DNA from 4 places in the Embleya sp. NBC_00888 genome. Region 2 is predicted to be linked to each of the others. Evidence: riboswitches for the same ligand, from Rfam matches in the RefSeq annotation. Region 2 holds a riboswitch; each other region holds the start of a gene.
The links. Region 2 has a riboswitch for cyclic di-AMP ahead of OG948_RS07750 (transglycosylase family protein). Riboswitches for the same ligand answer to the same signal wherever they lie in the genome.

Region 1: it holds a riboswitch for cyclic di-AMP, as region 2 does, so the genes downstream of both, OG948_RS47640 (NlpC/P60 family protein) here and OG948_RS07750 (transglycosylase family protein) in region 2, are expected to answer to the same signal.
Region 3: it holds a riboswitch for cyclic di-AMP, as region 2 does, so the genes downstream of both, OG948_RS40475 (NlpC/P60 family protein) here and OG948_RS07750 (transglycosylase family protein) in region 2, are expected to answer to the same signal.
Region 4: it holds a riboswitch for cyclic di-AMP, as region 2 does, so the genes downstream of both, OG948_RS22550 (NlpC/P60 family protein) here and OG948_RS07750 (transglycosylase family protein) in region 2, are expected to answer to the same signal.

Annotation. Positions count from the first base shown of each region.
Region 1 covers NZ_CP108785.1:3,022,152-3,026,033, reverse strand. The annotation lists gene OG948_RS47655 (multidrug efflux SMR transporter) at 1-78, shown strand, start outside; gene OG948_RS47650 (TetR family transcriptional regulator) at 75-644, shown strand; gene OG948_RS47645 (TMEM165/GDT1 family protein) at 943-1,527, shown strand; cyclic di-AMP (ydaO/yuaA leader) riboswitch at 1,937-2,129, shown strand; gene OG948_RS47640 (NlpC/P60 family protein) at 2,136-3,098, shown strand; gene OG948_RS47635 (NADP-dependent oxidoreductase) at 3,286-3,882, opposite strand, start outside.
Region 2 covers NZ_CP108784.1:1,980,333-1,984,214, reverse strand. The annotation lists gene OG948_RS07760 (phosphoenolpyruvate hydrolase family protein) at 1-526, shown strand, start outside; gene OG948_RS07755 (EthD family reductase) at 668-1,003, shown strand; cyclic di-AMP (ydaO/yuaA leader) riboswitch at 1,200-1,391, shown strand; gene OG948_RS07750 (transglycosylase family protein) at 1,392-2,135, shown strand; gene OG948_RS07745 (nucleobase:cation symporter-2 family protein) at 2,257-3,723, opposite strand.
Region 3 covers NZ_CP108785.1:1,415,439-1,419,320, reverse strand. The annotation lists gene OG948_RS40480 (hypothetical protein) at 1-491, opposite strand, end outside; gene OG948_RS40475 (NlpC/P60 family protein) at 968-2,059, opposite strand; cyclic di-AMP (ydaO/yuaA leader) riboswitch at 2,069-2,206, opposite strand; gene OG948_RS40470 (bile acid:sodium symporter) at 2,594-3,535, opposite strand; gene OG948_RS40465 (cation transporter) at 3,810-3,882, opposite strand, start outside.
Region 4 covers NZ_CP108784.1:5,260,094-5,263,975, reverse strand. The annotation lists gene OG948_RS22555 (LuxR C-terminal-related transcriptional regulator) at 1-536, shown strand, start outside; gene OG948_RS22550 (NlpC/P60 family protein) at 632-1,717, opposite strand; cyclic di-AMP (ydaO/yuaA leader) riboswitch at 1,727-1,864, opposite strand; gene OG948_RS22545 (hypothetical protein) at 2,209-2,565, shown strand; gene OG948_RS22540 (IS4 family transposase) at 2,874-3,882, opposite strand, start outside.

The sequences.
Region 1 (3,882 bases), on a different replicon from region 2:
GTGACGTTGCTCAAGGCGTTCGGGATGGCACTGGTGATCGCGGGCGTCGTGGTGTTGAACCTGGGTGGTGCGCATTGACCGCGGCCCGGGATCCGGAGGGTCGGCGACTGCGGATCGTGCGCGGCGCGTGTGAGGTGATCGCGGAGGTGGGCGTGGGCAACACCACGCATCGCCTGGTCGCGGCCCGGGCGGGCGTGCCGTTGGGAGCGACCACGTACTACTTCGCCTCGCTCGACGACCTGGTCGCCGCGGCGCTCGCGCACGCGTCGGCCGAGACGGTGCGGCTGCTGGAGGAGTGGGTCCGGCGGGCGCGGGACGCGGAGGACCTGCCCGGGGTGCTCACCGCGCTCACCGCGGAATACCTCGCGGACCGCTCGCGCGCGCTGGTCGAGTACGAGTTGTACCTGGCCGCCGCCCGCAGCCCGGAGCTGCGCGGGTTCGCCCTGGCCTGGGTCGAGGGCGTCGGCGATTTCCTGTCCGTCCGGGTCGGACCGCGCGCCGCCGCCGCGGCGCTCGCCGTGCTGGACGGGACCATGCTTCAGGTGCTGACGCTGGACACGACGCTGGACGAGACACAGTTGCGCTGGTCGTTGGCCCGGGTCCTGGGTGAGGGCGGGTCGTCGTCGGCGAACGGCTCGTCGTAGGCGTCGCAACGGCCCGGCCCGCCGAGGAGCGGCCGGGCCGGTGCCGGCGCCGGGTGCGGTAAAGTCGTGACCGCGAAGGGGAGTAGCCCCGTGAACCGGTCGTCGACATGCTGGAGTCCTCGGACTCCCGGTGGCCGGGCCCGTGCTCGACACGGGTGGGCGAGACCTTCGGCCAGGCATCGACGCACCCTCGTCTTCTCGTGGGTGCACCCCGTCGTGCCGGGCCGAGTGGTCCTCCGGTTGCCGTGCGGCGCTTCGTGAAGACCCGGGGTCCGGCTCTCGCAGAAAGCCACCCGGAATGCGCCTCGACCTTCTGGCGATCCTGACCGCCTTCGGGCTGATCTTCCTCGCCGAGCTCCCGGACAAGACGATGTTCGCGTCGCTTGCCATGGGCACCCGCATGCGTCCGCTCTACGTGTGGTTCGGCACCTCGGCCGCGTTCGTCGTACACGTGGCCCTCGCCGTCGGCGCGGGCGGCCTGCTCGGGCTGCTCCCCGGCTGGATCGTCAAGCTCGTCTCCGCCGCCCTGTTCGGCTTCGGCGCCTTCATGTTGTTGCGCGGCGGAGCGGGCGAGGAGGACGAGGACACCGCGGGCAAGAGCGTGACCGGCTTCCGGCCGGTCTTCTCGACCGCCTTCGTGGCCGTGTTCATCAGCGAATGGGGCGACCTCACCCAGATCACCACGGCCAACCTGGCCGCCACGAACGGCACCTGGTCCACCGCGATCGGCTCGGCCGCGGCACTGATGTCGGTGTCCGCGTTGGCCCTGCTCGCCGGGCGGTTCATCGCCAAGCGCGTCCCGCTGCAGACGGTGCAGCGGATCGGCGGCCTGTGCATGCTCGGGCTGGCGATCTGGTCGCTGGTGGAGGTGTTCACCGGCTGACCCGCCCCCGGCGATGCCCGGCCCCGCGGATGGCGCCCGCGCCGCCGGTCACCCCGACGACGGCGAGGGGCGGATCGGGGCATCGCCGGCATGTCCGGCATGACCAGTCGATCGGTTGCCCGAAATGTGATGTAGGCCGCATGGATATAACGGACATAAATTATATAGCCGACTTCGGGCCGCAATTCATTTTCCGCGCCCCGCGACGAGTCTCGACTATTTTCCGTTACCGCACGATCACGCCACTCTCCGAGATATCCCCTCGTCATCACCGGTGCACAGGAGCCGAACGCGGGAGAGATGTCGCATTTATTCCGCCTTTACCCGCAAGGCGAAGTCGGCGTTTCGGTTGTGATCAGGCATCCGCATTGCCTACCTTTCTCGCCGATTCACCTTTCGGGTGAACCCTGTCGCCGGTACGCCGAATCCCGTCGCCGGCAGCGGGAGGTCTACATCGAAGAATCCGACGGGAGCGGGGGAACCAGGTGAATCGCCGTGGCCGGGATCGTTCCGGTGACGGCTAGGGGTGAAGTCGCGTAACGCGACCGGGCTGCTCCAGTCCGAATCCGACAGCTCACCTCGTAGGCGACAGGAGAGGACCCCATTTCATGCTGTCCACAAACGCTCGCCATCGCGCCGCTCGACCCACCAACGTCCGCCGCTTCGTCGCGGCGGTGGGCATCGCCGGCATGGGTGTCGTGATCCCGGTCGCCACCGCCGGCGCCGCCCCGGCGCAGGCCCCCTCCACCTCCGAGCAGTCCCCCTCCGCCGTGCTGTCGGCGGTCCCCACCGCCGCGGTCGACGCGGCCCCGGTCCAGGCCGCGCCCGCCACGCCGGAGACCGACACGGCCGCCGACAAGGCCCGCTACGTGGTCCAGGCCGGCGACACGCTGTTCCGGCTCGCCCAGACCAACCAGGTCAACGGCGGCTGGCAGAGCCTGTACGAGCTCAACCGCGACGTGCTGCTGTCCGGCCCGGACCTGATCGAGATCGGCCAGACCCTGCGTCTGGACGGCTCGGCGCCCGAGGCCCCCAAGGCCGCCGCGCCCGCCAAGCCGAGCATCAAGGTCCAGCCCAAGACCTCCGTCACGCCGGGCAAGACCACCCCCAAGCCGGCGAGCAAGCCGTCGGCCGACGTGTCGGTCAAGCCCGCGGCCAAGCCCGCCACCGGCGGCTCGAAGGGCAACCAGGCGCCGACCGGCGGCTCCTCGACCGCGTCGAGCAGCAAGGCCGCCCAGGCCGTGGCCTTCGCCAAGGCGCAGATCGGCAAGCCGTACGTGTACGGCGCCACCGGCCCGAACGCGTACGACTGCTCGGGTCTGGTCCAGGCCGCGTACAAGTCCGCGGGCATCTCGCTGCCCCGCGTGACCAACGACCAGTTCGCCGCCGACACGCACGTGTCGGTCGCCAACCTGCAGCCCGGCGACCTGGTGTTCTTCTACTCGGGCATCAGCCACGTCGGCATCTACATCGGTGACGGCAAGATGGTGCACGCCCCCAACCCGCGCAAGTCGGTCGAGATCGCCTCGATCAACACCATGCCGATCGCCGGCGCCACCCGCCCGGCCTGATCGAACCGGCAACCCGCCGCGGTCGGCGCACATATGCTCCGGCGACGGTGACACAACCGCATAGTGGGACGCGCTTTCGGCGCCGTGCCCTCCGACGACGGTCGGAGCGCGCGGCGCCGCCGTGCGTCCCGGCGGACACGCGGGTGCAGGCGGGCGGACCGGGGGCGGGCGGACCGGAGCGCGGGCGTCAGACCGTCAGGACGATCTTGCCCGTGACCCGGCCGGTCTCCCCGCGCTCGTGTGCCTTGGCCGCGTCCGCCAGCGGGAACACCGAGTCGATCGCGGCGCGCAGTCGCCCCGCCTCGACCAGGTCCGCGACCTGCCGCATGGCCGCGTGGTCGGCCTCGACGAGCATCTCCTCGGCCCGGACCCCGTACCGCTCGACGTCCAGGTCCCCGACGTTGTTCACGATCGCGACGAGCACGCCGCCCCGGCGCAGCGTCCGCAGCGAGCGGGGACCGTACTCGCCGCCGACGCCGTCCAGCACGACGTCCACGTCCCGCACGACGTCGGCGAAGTCGGTCGTGGCGTAGTCGATCATCTCGTCGGCGCCCAGCCCGCGGACGAAGTCGTGCTTGGCCGCGCTCGCGGTGCCGATCACGTACGCGCCGCGCGCCTTGGCGATCTGGACCGCCAGGTGACCGACCCCGCCCGCCGCGGCGTGAATCAACACCCTTTGCCCTTCCCGCAGTTCCGCGGTGTCCACCAGGGCCTGCCAGGCGGTGATCGCGGCCAGGGGCAGCGCGGCGGCCCGCACGTGGTCGACATTCGCGGGCTTGCGCAC
Region 2 (3,882 bases):
GCCGCACTTCCTGGACCAACTCGCCGCGATGGGCTTCGCGGGCGTGCAGAACTTCCCCACGGTCGGCCTGTTCGACGGTGTCTTCCGGCAGAACCTGGAGGAGACCGGCATGGGCTACGACCTGGAGGTGGAGATGATCCGGCTGGCCGCCGAGCGCGGCCTGCTCACCGCGCCCTACGTCTTCGATCCGGAGCAGGCCCGCGCGATGGCCGCGGCCGGCGCGGACGTCCTGGTCCCGCACCTGGGGCTGACCACCAAGGGCAGCATCGGCGCGAGCACCGCGGTCTCGCTCGACGAGGCGGTGGAGCGGGTGCAGCGGATGCGCGACGCGGCGGCGGAGGTGAACCCGGACGTGCTGGTGTTGTGCCACGGCGGGCCGATCGCCGAGCCCGAGGACGCCGCGTACGTGCTGGCGCACACCACCGGCGTGGTGGGCTTCTTCGGCGCCTCCAGCATGGAACGGCTGCCGACCGAGACGGCCATCACCGAGCAGGCGCGGGCGTTCAAGGCCATCGGAGCCCGGTAGGCACCGCGCCGTACGAATCCGGGCATCTCGTGCCGGACGCAGGGCGGTACCGGCGGGACGCACCGGGCGTGCCACGTCGGAGGCAGGACGCACAGGGCACCACCAGCAGGACACATCCACCACGACCACGAGGAGTCGCGTGTGTACAAGCTGACCGTGCTGTATGGCCACCCCGAGGACCCGGCGGCGTTCGACGCCTATTACTGGGAGAAGCACGTCCCGCTCGCCCGCACGATGCCGGGATTGACCGGCTGGACCATCGGCAAGTGCGATCCGGACCCCTCCGGCGCGCAGCCGCCCTATTACCTGGTGGTCGGGTTGTACGCGCCGACCCGCGCGGGTATCGAGGCAACCCTGGATTCGCCCGAGGGCCGGGCCACGGTGGCCGACGTCGCCAATTTCGCGACCGGCGGCGCGACGTTCCTTTGGGACGTGGAGCGGGTAGTCGTACCAGTGGAGCTGCCCGCGACGGAATAGCCCGACGGTGCCGCACGGGTGACCACGCGGCCGCGCACCGTGGACGCCGGCGCCGTGAGCTGCGAGGATGGCGACATATCGGGCAAATCGGTGTTATTCCTGCCTATGGGGCACCTCACAAAGCACCCGAAATGTTTGCCAACCCGGCGGCCCGGTGCGTAGCTTCGTGGTTGTTCGCACAAGCGGACTCCCCGGGCGGTACGCCGAATCCTGCCGCCGCCCGAGGGAAGCAGTCGATATCGACTGGCGGCAGGAGCGGGGGAACCAAGTGAGTGCCGGCATCGGCAATGTCGATGTCGTGGGGTGAAGCCATGCCTGTTTTCAGGCGAGGCCGGGCCAATCGTCCGAACCCGACAGCTAACTTCGTAGGCGCCCGACGAGGTAATCAATGACCTTCCGTGCCATCACCGCTCCCGTTCGCTCGCTCTCTCGTGGCCGTCGCGCCGGCATCGCCGTCGCCGCCGGTGCGGGTCTCGTCCTTCCCCTCGTGGGCATGGCGGGCAGCGCGAACGCGGCGTCCTCGTCCACGTGGGACGCGGTCGCGCAGTGCGAGAGCACCGGGAATTGGAGCATCAACACGGGCAACGGTTTCTCCGGCGGTCTGCAGTTCACCCCGAGCACCTGGAACGCCTTCGGCGGCGGCGAGTACGCGGCCGGCGCCGCGCAGGCGAGCAAGGCACAGCAGATCGCGGTCGCCGAGCGCGTGCTGGCCGCGCAGGGCCCCGGCGCCTGGCCGGTCTGCTCGCAGAAGGCCGGTCTGGCCAAGGGCGGCAACGCGTCCGCCACGGCCGAGTCCTCGACCACCGGCAAGACCAAGGCCCAGGACGAGCCGAAGGCCGCGGCCAAGGCCGAGTCGGCGACCGAGACCGCACCGCGCAACTCCGGCGCCGACGCGCCGAAGGTCCAGGTGCAGCCGAAGCAGGACGTCGCCGCGCAGGACGCGTCGAAGTCGGCCGCGAGCAAGCAGGCTTCGGGCTCCGGCAGCTACACCGTCAAGGCCGGTGACACGCTCTCCTCCGTCGCCGCCAAGCTCGGCGTCAAGGGTGGCTACCAGGCCCTGTACACCGCCAACTCGGGTGTCATCGGTGACAACCCGAACGTGATCAGCGTGGGCACCAAGCTCGCCGTCTGACGCACGAACGGCAACACGTGGGCCCCGTCGAGGACTTCGGCGGGGCCCACGCCCATGTCCGGTCGGTGGTGACCGAAATGGAACGCCGTGTGGCCGTGTTGCCGTTCGCTTCGTCGATCGATCAGGCCCGGCTGGGGAGTTCGGTGGCTCCTGCGGACCGGGTGGGGGCGGGGATCGCCGGTTCGTCGGCCGCTTCGCGGGACGCGGATCCGGTGTGGTTGAGCAGCAGGTTGAGGACGACCGCGATGATCGAGCCGGCCGAGATGCCGGACTCGGCGATCATCGCGACCTTGTCCGGGAACGCGTGGTAGAAGTCCGGGAACGCGATCGGGAAGACGCCGAAGGCCAGGGCCACCGCCACGATCAGCGCGTTGGGGCCGGCGTCGAGGTCGGCCTTGCCCAGGGTGCGGATGCCGGCCACCGCGACGGTGCCGAACAGCACCACGCCGGCGCCGCCGAGGACCGGCTGCGGGACGAGCGCGACCAGGCCGCCGACGATCGGCATCAGGCCCATCAGGACCAGGAATCCGCCGCACACCGCGACCACGAACCGGCTGCGGATCCGGGTCAGCGCGACCAGGCCGATGTTCTGCGCGAAGGCCGTGCACGCGAAGCCGTTGAACACCCCGCCGAGCGCGGTGGCCAGGCCGTCGGCGCGCAGACCGCCGGCTATCGTGCGATCGTCGGCGGGTTTGTCCACCACCTCGCCCAGCGCGATGATGTCGGCCGTCGACTCGGTCATGCAGACGATCATCACCACGAGCATGGACACGGTCACCGACACGTCGAACTGCGGCGCGCCGAACGCGAACGGCTGTGGGACCTCGAAGACGGCCAGGTCGCCCAGGGCGCCGCCGTCCACCTTGTCGAACGGGATGGCCAGCAGGGTGCCGAAGAGCAGGCCGAGCAGGATCGCGACGCGCTGCAGGAAGCCGGTCAGCACCCGGTGCAGGACCAGGATCGCGACCAGCGTGGCGGCGGCGAGCCCGAGGTTGGTCGTCGAGCCGTAGTCGGCCGCCTTGCTGTCGCCGCCCTGCGACCAGTTCCCGGCGACCGGCAGCAGGGACACCCCGATCAGGGTGATCACCGTGCCGCTGACCACCGGCGGGAAGAAGCGGATCAGTCGACAGAAGACCGGCGCGAGCAGGAAACAGAACACGCCCGAGACGATCGTCGCGCCGAAGATCACCGGCAGTGTCGCGTCCTGCTTGGCCGCGGCCACCGCCAGGATCGGCGAGACCACCGCGAAGGTGACGCCGTTGACGAACGGCAGTCGTGAGCCGATCCGCCAGAAGCCGAGCGTCTGCAGCAGCGTGGCGAGCCCGGCGATCAGCAGGCTCGCCCCCAGCAGCGTGGTCAGCTCCGCGGTGGACAGGCCCAGCGCCCCGCCGATGATCAGCGGTGGCGCGGCGACTCCGGCGTACATCGTGGCCACGTGTTGCAGGGCGCCGGCCAGCATGCGCCCCGGCGGCAGCACCTCGTCCACGGGGTGCACGGGCGACGCCCCGGCCCCCGGTGACGCCCCGTCGGCGGCATCGCCCGGCGATCCCGCCGCGCCCGCGGTCTTCCTGGTGGTTCTCCAGCCCATGATCGGCGCCTCCACATCGGGTGCCGTCGTAGGACGGCCCGGCCCATTGGACGTACTGGATCGCAGGATCGGGCAGTGGGAGTGGATGCGGATCCGGGGCGTTCCCCTGCCGATTATTTCGCTATACGGAATCAATATTCCGTTGATCAGAAGGAGACT
Region 3 (3,882 bases), on a different replicon from region 2:
TCGATGGTCACGGAGATCACGACGTTGTGGGCGAAGTCGGTTGCGGGGACGGGCTCCGCAGGCCGCTTGGTCGGGGCCCCGGTGAACAGGCCTGCCAGGACGTCCGCATCCTGTGTCGCCGATTCGGCGATGGCGAACACCTTGGGGAGGCCGCGGGCGTCGGCGAAGGAGATGGTCCGCGTGTCGAGGCGGCCGTCGGTGGGTGTGGCGGGTGGTCGGGTGCCGGGTGAAGTGGTGCCCGGCGGCGTAGCGCTCGGGGTGACCGGAGTTCCGGTGGAGCCGGCGGAGGGTGAGGCGACGGGAGTGCCGACCGATGCGGTGACCGGGGTATCGGACGCCGTTCGGATCGGCTCTCCCGCCGTGGGATTGTCGTCGTCGTCTCCTGCGAGCAGGAGCCACAGTCCGATCCCGAGGCAGGCGGCGGCGATCAGTGAGGCGGCGACGACGATGATCGTCCGGGTGGCGGGTGGTCGTGCATTCGACTCGGCCATGGTGATGTGACGTCGGCGCTCGGCGACCGGTTCCCCGATCGCGGAACATGGTGGCGCGGTGGGGACGGCCTGGCGTCGTCCGTGCCGGGAGGGCCGGTTCGGGGCATGCGCGTGGGGCGAGCAGCGGGACCGACACGGGGCACGGGGGCACGGGGCAGGTACAGGGGTAGGCGCCGGCCCGGCCAACTGCCGGGAGCCGTCCGGGCTTCGCCACGCCGGGGTCGACCATGGCAGGGGTTCCGGACGTCCCTCGGCAGCCTCGCGTGTTCGATCGGCGTGGCCGCGCGCGGACTTCGGCGTCGACCGACGTGGGCTGGACAGCCGCGGGTCGGTACGGACCTCGCGGCTGTCCTGATGCGCGCACGCTCACGGCCGATGCTCGCCGAGCGGGCCTGTCGGAACGTGTCCGGGAGAGGACGCTGTGGAGGGATCGGCGCGCGGCCGATCGGCCTGACCGGGTCGAACGGCCGATGGGCCTAACCGGGTCGAACGGCCGCGTAGAACTCCATCGAGAAGACCGGCGCTATGGTCACGTTCTTGCCCGGCCGCGGGGCGTGCACGATCTGGCCGCCGCCGATGTAGATGCCCACGTGCGAGTTGTCCGAGTAGTAGAACACCAGGTCGCCCGGCTGCAGCGCGTCCTTGGAGATCCGCGGGCCGTCGTTGACCTGGGTCCAAGTGGTGCGGCTCAGCGAGACGTTGGCGGCCTTCCACGAAGCCTGGGTCAGTCCCGAGCAGTCGTAGGAGCTGGGACCCACGGCCCGAGGCGAGTACGGCTTGCCGATCTGGGCCTTCGCGAACGCGACCGCGGCCGCGGCCCGGCCGGAGACGGGGACGTTGGTCGCCGGCGGCGGTGTGTCCGGCTTGTCCCGCGAGCTGCGGTCGGTGTCGCCGCGTGGAGCGGCGTCGTTCTTGTGCTCGTTCGAGTCGAGGACTTCCTTCTTCTGCTTCTCGCTGAGCGTGTTCAGCAGTCGTTGGGCCTCGGCGAGCTTGGTCTGGATCTCGGTCTTGTTCTTGTTCAGCTCGGTGCGCAGCTTCTCCAGTTCCGCGAGCTGCGAGGAGGCCTCGGTGCGGTCCTGCTGGAGAGCTCGGGCCTGCGCCGCGATCTGCTTCAGCTTGGCGGCCTGTTGGCCGTCGAGCTGGGACATCATCTGCGACTTCTGCAGGAAGCCTTCGGGGTCGCCGCTGAGCGCGAGCGAGAGCGACGGCGGCAGGCCGCCGCTGCGGTACTGGTTGGCCGCCAGGACACCGATCTGGTCGCGCAGGGCGTTCAGCGCGGCCTGTTCCTCGGCGATCCGGGTCTGCGTCTGGTTCGCGGTGGCCTGTTGCTTGGTGATCTGCTCGTCGACGCCGTTGGCGGCGTCGGTGGCCTTGATCACGTCGCTGTGCAGTTGGTTGACGCGTTCCTTGGTCTGCTGGAACGACTGCGCGGGATCCGCGCTCGCGGTGCCGGCGAAGGTCATTACGCCGGTCATCGTCGCGGCGGCTGTGACGACGGTCGCCGCGGTACGCGCGACGGTGCGCGGTTTGGGCTTGCTGTGGTGCCCGGAACGACGTTGCGACGCCATTGGTGGCGGGTCTCCTTCCTCGGCCGCCTACCGGGTTGGCTGACGGGTTCGGGCGGAAGAAGGCGCCCTACGGTGCCGGAGCACCGATTCACCCCAGGGACTGCGAGGGTCCCCGGTTCCGGCTTCTCGTCGCGACGACTGCGGTCACCCACAGTCACCGAAACGCGTCCCCGAATTCGGCGGTGGCGATCGTGTCGAACGGGATGGTCGACGTGGAACCGATCGCCTTTCGTTGAACTTTAGTCACAGGAGTGTCACGGTCATCATCAGTGATCTCTGCATTGCCAAGTCTTTACCAAATTGACCGTTTCCTTTTCCCTTTATCAAGGGAAAGTCTCCTAAATTCCCTAAAGTCGATCTTGGGTTGTTTTGATAATGATTGGCAACCCGGGCCCGCCGGCGGCCCAACTCCACGGATGTCACCGAACGTATGCGATACGTGAGCCGCCGGCTGAGATCCCGGCGGGGCGGTTCTCACGTCGCGCCGAGTGCCGCCGCTGGGGACGTTCGGGCGTTCGGAGGTTCGGGGGGCTGTCAGTGGGTTGGCAGGAATTTGGGGATCGTGCGGACGTAGACGACCATGCCGACGACCTCGACCAGGGTCTGGGTGACGACGACGAGCGCGGCGAGGGCGAGGCGGTCGGGCAGGGACAGGGCCAGGGGGAGCACGACGAGGGAGTTGCGGGTCGCGCCGGTGAAGACGACGGCCCGTCCTGCGGGCACGTCCAGGCGGAACAGCCGCGCGATCGCGAGTCCGGCGAACGCCATCACGACCAGGAACAGTACGTAGAAGGGCACCACCCGCAGGACCGGGCCGAGGTCGTCGTCAAGCCTGGGGATCTGGGAGGCGACCACGACGAACAGGGTGGCGGCCATCAGCGGCACCATCGTGGTGTTCGCGGCGTCGGTGAAACGTTGCCCGGCGCGTCGTCGCGCGGCCCATGCCTGGGTGGCCCAGGCGAGGGCCAGGGGGATGACGATCAAGACGACGAACGCCTCGACGAACGGTCCCGCCTCGACGGTGTCGGCGAGTTCGGAGCCCATGAACAGGAGCAGGAACAGTGGGAGCAGGAGCATCTGGGCGAGCAGGAGCAGGGGGGTGGCGGCGAGAAGGCGTCCCTTGTCGGCGCCGGCGAGGCCGCTGAAGACGATCACGTAGTCCACGCACGGGCACAGCAGGACCAGGAGCACGCCGATGCGGACGGCCCGGTCGTCGGGCAGGAACGCGAACATCGCCGCGACCACCAGGGGCACGACGGCGAAGTTCACGGTCAGTGCGGCGGCCAGGAATCGGCCCGCGCGCAGGGCGCGCACCAGTTCGGCGGCGGGGACCTGGAGGAACGTCACGAACAGCAGTGCGGCCAGGACCGGATTGATCGCGTGTTCCAGCCCCGGACCCATCGACGGCGACACCCACCCGGCGAGGCCGCCGGCCGCCATCGCCCCCAGGTAGATCGCGACTTGGTGGTCCTCCATGACCGCGACCGGCTCCCGTGGCTCCTGCTGTGACACCCGAACACTCCCGGACCCGATCCGAACCACCGCGCGAACCGGCCGGTTCGAACACCTCCATCCTGCCGGGTGCCGACCCACCGTTCGCGCTGCCCGGCCGGGGTCGGCCGCGGGTGCGTGGGGTTGGTGGCGGCCCGCGTCCAGGAGCACGATCCGGGCCTCGGGCCGTAGGAGGGTTTTGGGGAGGCGGGGTTGGAGGCGGGCGTCGCGGTGGCCGCCGGGGTGGCGCGATGGGTGTTCAGGTGCAGCAGGCGCAGCCGGGTTGGCAGCCGCAGGCGTCCTTCTGCTGTCGCCGGGTGGGGAGTTCGGCG
Region 4 (3,882 bases), 3.3 Mb from region 2:
ACGTCGCGAGCGCGGTGGCCGTGGTCACCGAGACCCGTCCCGAGGTGGTCCTGCTCGACGTGCACCTGCCCGGCGGCGGTGGGGTCGAGGTGCTGCGCCAGTGCGCGTCGTTGATCCCGGCCGTGCGCTTTTTGGCGCTGTCCGTCTCGGACGCGGCCGAGGACGTGATCGGGGTGATCCGCGGTGGCGCCCGGGGCTATGTGACCAAGTCGATCACCGGCGACGAGCTGATCCGCGCGATCGGCCGGGTCGGCGAGGGCGACGCGGTGTTCTCGCCGCGTCTGGCGGGCTTCGTGCTGGACGCGTTCGCGGCCACCGACGTGCCGCCGATCGACGAGGACCTGGACCGGCTCACCCAGCGCGAGCGCGAGGTGCTGCGGCTGATCGCGCGCGGCTACGCGTACAAGGAGATCGCCCGGCGGCTGGTCATCTCGGTCAAGACGGTGGAGACCCATGTGTCCGCCGTGCTGCGCAAGTTGCAGCTTTCCAACCGGCACGAGCTGACCCGTTGGGCGACCGACCGCCGGCTGGTCTGACCGGACCGGCGGTACCCCGGCACACACGACGGCGCCCGCCCTCGGATTCGTTCCGAGGACGGGCGCCGTCGAGGTGTCGTCGGTGTCCGGTGGGCCTAGCCGGGTCGGATGGCCGCGAGGAACGGCATCGAGTCCAGCGGCGCCTTGGTCACGGTCTTGCCCGGACGCGGGGCGTGCACGATCTGGCCGTTGCCGATGTACATGCCCACGTGCCGGTTGTCCGAGTAGAAGAACACCAGGTCGCCCGGCTGGAGGGCGCTCTTGGCGATCTTGGGACCGTCGTTGATCTGGGTCCAGGTGGTGCGGGTGAGCGTCACGCCCGCGGCCTTCCAGGACGCCTGGGTCAGGCCGGAGCAGTCGTACGAGCCGGGGCCCTCGGCGCCGGAGACGTACGGCTTGCCGATCTGCGCCAACGCGAAGTTGATCGCGGCCTGGGCCCGGCCGGAGGCCGGGATGTTGGTCGCCGGCGCGGTGTCCTTCTCCTTGTCCCGCGAGCTGCGGTCGGGCGTACGCGAGGTGTCGCCCGCGTGCTCGTCCGAGTCGAGGACTTCCTTCTTCTGCTGCTCGGTGAGCGTGTTCAGCAGCCGCTGGGCCTCGGAGAGCTTGGCCTGGATGTCGGCCTTGTTCTTGTTCAGCTCGGTCCGCAGCTTCTCCAGTTCCGCGAGCTGCGAGGAGGCCTCGGTGCGGTCCTGCTGGAGAACTCGGGCCTGCGCCGCGATCTGCTTCAGCTTGGCGGCCTGCTGGCCGTCGAGCTGGGACATCATCTGCGACTTCTGCAGGTAACCCTCGGGGTCGCCGCTGAGCGCGAGCGAGAGCGACGGCGGCAGGCCGCCGCTGCGGTACTGGTTGGCCGCCAGGACACCGATCTGGTCGCGCAGGGCGTTCAGCGCGGTCTGTTCCTCGGTGATCCGAGCCTGCGTCTGGTTCGCGGTGCCCTGCTGCTTGGTGATCTGCTCCTCGACGCCGTTGGCGGCGTCGGTGGCCTTGATCACGTCGCTGTGCAGTTGGTTGACGCGTTCCTTGGTCTGCTGGAACGACTGCGCGGGATCCGCGCTCGCGGTGCCGGCGAAGGTCATCACGCCGGTCATCGTCGCGGCGGCCGTGACGACGGTCGCTGCGGTACGGACGGCGGTGCGCGGCTTGGGCTTGCGGTGCTGCCCGGGTCGACGTTGGGACGCCACTGGTGGCGGGTCTCCTTCCTCGGCCGCCTACCGGGTTAGCTGACGGGTTCGGGCGGAAGAAGGCGCCCTACGGTGCCGGAGCACCGATTCACCCCAGGGACTGCGAGGGTCCCCGGTTCCGGCTTCTCGCCGCGACGACTGCGGTCACCCACAGTCACCGAAACGCGTCCCCGAATTCGGCGGAGGCGATCGTGTCGACCGGGTGGCCGACGTCGAGCCGATCGCCTGTCGCAGAACACTAGTCACAGGCGTGTCACGACCATCACCATTGGCCTCTGCATTGCCAAAACTTTACCAAGGTCGCCGTTTCCTTCTCCCCGTATCACGGGAAAAGCGCCCGGATTCCCGAAAGTCGATCTTGAGCCGTTTGGCGCACATTACTCGCGTATGACCAACCGGAAGGTCCCTTATCGGCCGCCGGCTAAGCTGCGACCCGCAACGACGACGGCGTCCCGGGCGCCGCGCGAGGAGCCGACGAGGAGTTGTACGACGTGGACGTTCTGCGGCAGATCCTGCTGGTCCTGCACATCGTGGGCATCGCGTCCCTGCTCGGCGGCTTTCTCACCCAGATGTCCGGGCTGCGCACCGGCGACGTGCGGATCGTGCCCGCGATGACGCACGGTGCGCTGACCATGCTCGTCACCGGTCTGGCGCTGGTCGGGGTGGTCCAGGCGGGTCTGGACCAGGACGTGGACAACGCCAAGATCGGCACCAAGCTGGTGATCCTGCTGGCGATCCTGCTGCTGGTCTGGGGCAATCGCGCCGCGGACCGGGTCTCCCCGAAGGTCCTCGGCGCGATCGGCCTGCTGACCGTGGCGAACATCGCCATCGCCGTCATGTGGACCTGAGCCGGCGCGACGAACCCGCCGGCTCACCTCCCGGGCGTGTCCTCGATCCCTCGCCGAGCGCGCCAGGCCCTGTCCGGCGGATCCCGATGGGTCCGCCGGACAGGGTCTAGCGGCAATACCGGTGTTTTTAGGTCTTTCTGCGGCAGGTTGGGGTGGTGCGGGTCGGTCCGACGAGCGTGACGTCGGGTGGGTTCGGTGGGGGTGTGCTGCGGTGCTCGGTTCGCTTGAGCGCCCAGTTGGACATCTTGCGTTTGATGACGCGGGGGTTGGAGCGCAACCGCCTCGGCGGCAGGGGCCGTTCGTGGATCTCACACAGGGTGGCGAGGAGTGCGACGGCGAGTCGGGAGGGGGGAAAACGCCGCCTGGCCGGTGACGTGGCGGCGGACGACGCGCAGGGTTCGGATGAAGGACAGCCTGTCCGGGTCGCAGTCCACATCCCGAGCGGCGTGGTGCATCAGGTCGCGCAGGGCGTGATGGACCAGGAGAACACCGAGGATCTCCTGTTCGACACCCGCCGGGTGACGGGAACGCAACACGTGGCCGGGACCGCCCTGGTGGGTCTTGATCTCGTCGAGGGCGGTCTCGATCTCCCACCGCTCGTGATACAGCGCCGCCAACTCGGCGGCCGGAGCCGCCGAGGGATCGTGGACGGTGGTGATCAGCCGATACACGATCTCCTCCCCACCGCCCGGGCCCAGGGTGTACTCGACCACACGGACCCGGATCGGATCGACGCGCCGGCGGTCGTGACCGGCGAAGATCTCGGACAGGTAGGACCCGTCGGGCAGGGAGGTCAGGACCGGGAGCACGGCGTTGCCCTTGATCCGCCACAACAGGTCCGCGCCGGTCCCGGAGGCCGCCCGCCACAGTTCGAAGTCGTGGAAACCCCGGTCGGCCAACAGGAGCATCCCGGGCTCCAACGACGCGAACAACCGCCGGGCCGCGGTCGTTTCGCGCACGGCGAGCGGCGCGATGTCGGCCGCGAACACCACGTGGGTGCCGCACTCGACCAACACGGCCACCCTCGCCTGCGGATACGCGCTCCGACCCTGGCCCCGACTCGTACCCGGCCGACCGAAGAAACCCGCGTTCGCCTCGCTGTCGGGCAGGTCGAAGGTCGTGCCGTCCACCGCGACCAGACGGCGCCCGCGATACCACGCCCCGACCGTCCCCGGCACCGCCACCGGACGACACACCCGAGCGAACAACACCCTCAACGGCTCCGGCCCCAACCGCAGCCGCGCCCGCCCGATCGCCCCGGTCGTCGGAACCCGCCACGTCCCCACCCACCGACGCTCCCGCTCCAGACCCTGCGTG